Casimicrobium huifangae: one gene and its partner. The protein of the gene in region 1 interacts with the protein of each later gene in a pairwise test. Links are inferred from orthologs where the notes say so. Each region holds a gene or a part of one and is shown in the gene's direction. Other genes may lie near its edges.

Evidence for each region.
Region 2: the proteins of FKL89_RS05565 (region 1) and lpdA interact in binary tests that used the Escherichia coli proteins (3 or more experiments, as listed by UniProt). The link is inferred for Casimicrobium huifangae from one-to-one orthologs.

Annotation. Positions count from the first base shown.
Region 1 is NZ_CP041352.1:1,194,080-1,197,366, reverse strand. What follows is about bases 311-3,278. They hold FKL89_RS05565 (UvrD-helicase domain-containing protein), read left to right. Parts: upstream 311-667; coding sequence 668-2,890; downstream 2,891-3,278. Other genes in these bases: FKL89_RS05560 (BPSS1780 family membrane protein), read right to left, coding at 2,924-3,278; FKL89_RS05570 (hypothetical protein), read left to right, coding at 311-625. Also shown: argA (amino-acid N-acetyltransferase), read right to left, coding at 1-15; more of FKL89_RS05570, read left to right, coding at 104-310; more of FKL89_RS05560, read right to left, coding at 3,279-3,287. UniProt on the Escherichia coli protein: A helicase with DNA-dependent ATPase activity. Unwinds DNA duplexes with 3'-5' polarity. Translocates on single-stranded DNA with 3'-5' polarity. Initiates unwinding more efficiently from a nicked substrate than double-stranded DNA.
Region 2 is NZ_CP041352.1:683,060-686,290, forward strand. What follows is about bases 148-3,059. They hold lpdA (dihydrolipoyl dehydrogenase), read left to right. Parts: upstream 148-650; coding sequence 651-2,468; downstream 2,469-3,059. Other genes in these bases: aceF (dihydrolipoyllysine-residue acetyltransferase), read left to right, coding at 148-489; FKL89_RS03105 (hypothetical protein), read left to right, coding at 2,823-3,059. Also shown: more of aceF, read left to right, coding at 1-147; more of FKL89_RS03105, read left to right, coding at 3,060-3,231. UniProt on the Escherichia coli protein: Lipoamide dehydrogenase is a component of the glycine cleavage system as well as of the alpha-ketoacid dehydrogenase complexes.

The DNA of each region.
Region 1 (3,287 bases):
AGATTCAGGTGACATGGGAATGATTCTATCGGCGCCGCCCGCTAGCGGTCGCAGGGGCGCCTGGTCAGGGTGAAATTGTCCGATTCCGCGCTACATTGCGCCCATGTGGCGCTTTCTGATCCGCCTGCTGCAACTGCCGCTCGCCCTCATCGTGATGTTCTACGAGTGGGGTTGGGAGACGCTCGGGCATGTCTTCGACTGGCTGGCCCGGCGACCGTTGTGGAAGGCGATGGAAGACGCGATCCGACGCCTGCCGCCGTGGGCTGCCTTACTGTTGTTCGCCCTGCCCAGCTTACTGTTGTTCCCGGTCAAGTTGCTGGCGCTATGGCTCATTGCGCACGGCCAGCGCGTGCTCGGCGTTACCGTGATCCTCGTCGCCAAGATCGTCGGCACGGCGGTGGTTGCCCGTCTATTCACGCTGACGCAACCAGCCCTGATGCAGCTCGGCTGGTTTGCGGCCGCCTATCGCTGGTTCATCCCGTGGAAAGACGTGTGGCTCAACGCGATCCGCGCCAGTTGGCCCTGGCGTGTGGGTCGAGTCATCAAGTTCCGCGTGAAGCGGGCTGTCGCGGCTATCTGGCGCGGCGCCGTGCAGTCGGTACGCACCATTTTTCGGCGTTCCTGACTGCTCGCCATCTGCGCCGGGCTGCCTCCCTAAAATTGGTGGATGACCTCTCCGCTCCTTGCCAGGCTCAATGAGCCGCAGCTCACCGCCGTTACCCTGCCGCACATTTCGGCGTTGATCCTCGCTGGCGCCGGCTCCGGCAAGACCCGAGTGCTGACAACGCGCATCGCGTGGCTGATATCGACCGGGCAAGTCGGACCATCGGGCGTGCTGGCGGTCACCTTCACCAACAAGGCGGCCAAGGAGATGCTGACGCGTCTCTCGGCGCTGGTACCGGTAAACGTACGCAGCATGTGGATCGGTACGTTCCATGGGCTCTGCAACCGCTTCCTGCGCATGCACTGGCGCGAGGCGGGCCTGCCGCAAACCTTCACCATCATGGACACCCAGGATCAAGTGTCGCTGATCAAGCGTATCCTGAAGGCCCACAACATTGACGACGAAAAGTACCCGCCCAAGCAGATGGCGTGGTTCATCGGCAGCGCCAAGGAGGAAGGTCTGCGACCCAACGCGGTGGAGGCATTTGACGACTACACCCGCAAGCAGGTGGAGATTTACCAGCTCTACGAGGCCACCTGCCAGCGCGAAGGCGTCGTCGATTTCGCAGAGTTGTTGCTGCGCAGCTATGAAGTGCTCGGCAAATTCGAGGCGCTGCGCGAGCATTACAACGCCCGCTTCAAGCACATTCTGGTTGACGAGTTCCAGGACACCAACACACTGCAATACAAGTGGCTGCGCCTGCTGGCGGGTCCGCAGACGGCGGTGCTGGCGGTTGGCGACGACGATCAGTCGATCTACGCCTTCCGCGGCGCCAAGGTCGCCAACATGCAGCGCTTCGAGCATGACTTTGGCCCGGCAAAGATCATCAAGCTGGAACAAAACTACCGCAGTTTCGGCAATATCCTCGACGCCGCCAACGCGCTGATCCGCAACAACAACGGCCGGCTGGGCAAGGAGCTGTGGACCGATCAGGGACACGGCGAGCCGATCCGGGTGTTTCAGGGCTACAGCGACGGCGAGGAAGCAGCCTTCGTGATCGATAGCGTCAAGACGGCGATGAACGATGGCGTACCGCTGGACGAGATCGCCATCCTGTACCGCTCCAATGCGCAGTCACGCGTGTTCGAGCACGGCCTGTTCAACGCCCGCATCCCGTATCGCGTGTATGGGGGCCTGCGCTTCTTCGAGCGCGCCGAGATCAAGCACGCAATGGCGTACTTGCGATTGATCAACAACCCGGAGGACGACAACGCGCTGCTGCGTGTGATCAACTTTCCGCCGCGCGGCATTGGCGCCAAGTCGGTTGAGAACCTTCAAGCGGTATCGGCGGGCACCGGGGTTACGTTGTGGCAGGCCGCGTGTGCCGGCGGCGCGGGCGGGCGAGCGCAGGTGGCGATGGCGCAGTTCATTGGCCTGATCGAAGGCATGCGCATCGCTACCAAGAATCAGCCGCTGCCAGAGATCGTGCGCCATCTGCTCGATGCGTCGGGCCTGAAGACCCACTATGCGACCGAAAAGGACGGCCAGGATCGCGTCGAGAATCTTGAGGAATTGATCAATGCAGCCGACAACTTCCTGCGCGAAACCGGTGGCGTGATCCACGTCGAAAGCCCCGATGGCTCGGTCGCCGAGGATCAGGATGCAGTGACCGCTTTCCTCGCCCATGCGTCACTGGAAGCGGGCGATACCCAGGCCGCAGAGGGGCGTGCAGCACTGCAGATGATGACGGTGCATTCGGCAAAGGGGCTGGAGTTCGACTATGTGTTCATCACGGGCCTGGAAGAGGGCCTGTTCCCGCACGATAACTCGCTGAACGACGACGGCGGGCTTGAGGAGGAACGGCGGCTGGCTTATGTGGCGATCACGCGGGCGCGCAAGCGACTGCATATGTCCTACGCGCAGATGCGCATGCTGCACGGCCAGACCCGCTACAACGTGCCGTCGCGCTTTCTGGACGAAATCCCTGCCGAGTTATTGCAGTGGCTGTCGGCAAAGCCGAAGAATTTGCTCGCGATGGAGCCGCACGCGCCGCTCGGTAGCGATTGGGGCAATCCTGAGCGTTCAGCCTTCGCTCAATCTATCGGCAGCGCCACGCGCACCGACACAGGCTTTCGCATTGGGCAGCAGGTATCCCATGCCAAGTTCGGCCACGGGGTGATCATCAACGCCGATGGCAGCGGCAAGAACGTGCAGGTGGAGGTCAACTTCGCCGAGCACGGCATCAAGCGGCTGGCGCTTGAGTATGCGAAATTGACAGCGATCTGAACCACACGATGCTGCGCGGGGTGTCGGCGACTGCTAAGCCGCGCCAGCCACCATTTCCACCCGCTCCTCGCGGTGGAAGACACGGCGGTAGCAGACGTAATCGCTGATCATGCGGATCGCAGTCAGCGGCACCACCAGCAACATGACAGTCGTCAGCACCGCCTTGGCCGGCAGCAGATATAGCAGCGGTGAAACCAGCACGACCGCAAGCACGGTCAGACCGAACATCGCGATGCCATAGACACTCATCGACAGCCAGTTGGCGAGGCTGGCGCGCACCGAAGCACCAATCGCCTGCCCGAAGCTGGCGTCGGAGAACACGATCAGCGCTGGCGAAAACCAGAGCGCAGCCGTCAGTGGCAAAGTGATCGCGAGTGTCACCAACATGACACGCATC
Region 2 (3,231 bases), 510 kb from region 1 along the record:
ACCGTCGTGGCATTGAAGAAGTTCCCGAACTTCAATTCGAGTCTCGACGGTGACAACCTGATCCTCAAGAGCTACTACAACATCGGCTTTGCGGCCGACACGCCAAATGGCCTCGTGGTGCCCGTCATCAAGAACGCCGACCAGAAGGGCATCGTGCAGATCGCCAAGGAGATGAGCGAACTCGCAGGCCTCGCACGCGAAGGCAAGTTGAAGCCCGACCAGATGCAGGGCGGCTGCTTCTCGATCAGCTCGCTGGGCGGCATCGGTGGTCGCTATTTCACACCAATCATCAACGCCCCTGAAGTGGCGATCATGGGCGTGTGCAAAAGCGAGATTGCGCCGAAGTGGAACGGCAAGGAGTTCGAGCCGCGCCTGATGCTGCCGCTGTCGCTGTCATGGGATCACCGCGTCATCGACGGTGCCGAGGCCGCACGCTTCAACGTGTACTTCGGGCAGTTGATGAGTGACTTCCGCAGGATTGCTTTGTAGCGCTGCGCGCTACAGGACGAAAGGACGAGAGGACGAATGACGCAAAGGTCTGCCGTTGCTTGTCTCCCAATATGTTGAACACAACGCCGACGGCTGATGAATCGAGTGGCCCCTTCGTCATTCGTCCTTTGTCATTCGTCCTTCATTAGAGCGAAGCGAAAATGAACATAGAACTCAAAGTCCCCGACATCGGCGACTTCAAGGACATCCCGGTCATTGAGGTGCTGGTGAAAGTCGGCGACACCGTCGCCAAGGAGCAATCGCTCGTCACGCTCGAATCCGACAAGGCGACGATGGAAGTGCCGGCCGAAGCGGCGGGCGTGATCAAGGAGCTGCGCGTGAAGCTCGGCGACAAGGTGTCGCAGGGCACTGTGGTGGCTGTGATTGAAGCTGCTTCTACCGTTCGCGCTGAGCCCGTCGAAGCGCCGACTGCAAAGAGCGCTGCTTCATCAAGCGCGACAACGTCCGTCACAAACACTTCGCCGAGCCCAGTGCGAACGGAAAGTGCCGCGCCAGTTGCTGCAGGAGCCTACGCCGGCAAGGCTGACATCGAGTGCGAAATGCTGGTGCTGGGCGCTGGTCCCGGCGGCTACAGCGCGGCATTCCGGGCGGCCGACCTCGGCATGAAGACGGTGATCATCGAACGTTACGCGACGCTCGGCGGCGTCTGCCTCAACGTCGGTTGCATTCCTTCGAAGGCGCTGCTGCACACCGCAGCCGTGATGGACGAGGTCAAGGCGCTCGCCAAACACGGCATCAGCTACGGCGAACCAACCGTCGAGATCGGTAAGCTGCGCGAATTCAAGGACGGCGTGATCAAGAAGCTCACCGGCGGCCTCGCCGGCATGGCCAAGGCGCGCAAGGTCGACATCGTGCGTGGCATCGGCAAGTTCCTCGACGCCAACCACGTCGAAGTCGCGCTGACCACAGGCACTGGTCAGGAAACGACAGGTGAAACCAAGGTCGTCAAGTTCCAGAAGTGCATCATCGCCGCAGGCTCGCAGGCGGTGAAGCTTCCCTTCATGCCCGATGATCCGCGCGTGGTTGATTCGACCGGCGCGTTGCTGCTCGACGTCAAACCCGAGCGCATGCTGGTGATCGGCGGCGGCATCATCGGCCTTGAAATGGCGACGGTGTACTCGACACTCGGCGCGCGCATCGACGTCGTCGAAATGCTCGACGGGGTGATGGCCGGTGCCGACAAGGACCTGGTCAAGGTGTGGGAGAAGGTCAACGCGCCGCGCTTCGACAACATGATGTTGAAGACCAAGACCGTCGGCGCCGAAGCAAAGAAGGATGGCATCTACGTCAAGTTCGAAGGCGAGAAAGCACCTGCGGAAGCGCAGCGCTACGACCTGGTGCTGGTCGCCGTCGGCCGCTCGCCGAACGGCAAGAAGATCGCCGCCGACAATGCGGGCGTCGCGGTGACCGAACGCGGCTTCATCAATGTCGACAAGCAGATGCGCACCAACGTGCCGCACATCTTCGCGATTGGCGACATCGTCGGCAACCCGATGCTCGCGCACAAAGCCGTGCACGAGGGCCACGTGGCGGCGGAGGCGGCGCATGGCGAAAAGGCCTACTTCGACGCGCGCCAGATCCCGAGCGTCGCCTACACCGACCCCGAGGTCGCATGGGCGGGCATCACCGAGGACGAGGCGAAAAAGCAGGGCCTCAAGTACACGGTCGGCAAGTTCCCGTGGGCCGCCAGCGGCCGCGCCATCGCCAATGGCCGCGACGAGGGCTTCACCAAGCTGATCTTCGACGAGGAGACGCACCGCATCCTGGGCGGCGGCATCGTGGGCACCCACGCCGGCGACCTGATCGGCGAGGTCTGCCTGGCCGTCGAAATGGGCGCGGACATGATCGACATCGGCAAGACCATCCACCCGCATCCGACACTGGGCGAGAGTGTGGGCATGGCCGCCGAGATTGCGCATGGCACGTGCACGGATGTGCCGCCGGTTCGCAAGAAGTGACCTCTGTCCCTCTCCCCCTGCGGGAGAGGGTTAGGGTGAGGGTTTGGTGGAATGAGCGGATTCGTTCGCCACCAGCGCGCTCTATGGCCGCGCGGCGCCAGTTACTTTTGCCAATCGCGGCAAAAGTAACCAAAAGCGCTTGCCCCTACTGCCCGCCTTTTCCTGCGATGCTCGCGTTCTGCGGGACGCGTCAACGGCACACGAATGCTTCGCTGACGCTTCGCAGAGTGCGTGCCGACGACGCGTCTACGACCGCACAACGCTGCGCTTCTCGGGGCGGGCAAAAGGGGCTCCAGCGTACGCACTTGACCGCATATGTTGCACAATTGCGTTTCAGATCATTGGGGGCGAGCGGTGGCCTATCTTCTGACGACTGGAGTTGTTGCGTTTCAGCTTGCCATCCTGGTTACGATCGTCGCCGCAGCGCGGGCCGGGCGGGTCGCCTTTCTCCTCGCTACGTTCGGTTGGATCGCATTTACCTTACTTGGCAGCATTTTCACTGCTGGGTTGTTACTTTTGCAGCTATTCACAATTGGCCTTGCTTTCGCGATTGGGCGCTCGATGGTTACTAAAGCGCAAGCAATACAGCCAAATCTTGGTTCACCACAGTCGTCCGACGCGCCTAAGCGTGCCAGCAACGGGCTCAATTCACTAGGCGGTTTTGCCTTGCTCGTCGTCGCTGGTCTAGTAACTGGAAAGATGTTCGGCCGTGCGTCTGTTGAAAGCGATGTACAGAGTATTCGCGCGCGCGCCGCGCAGGATT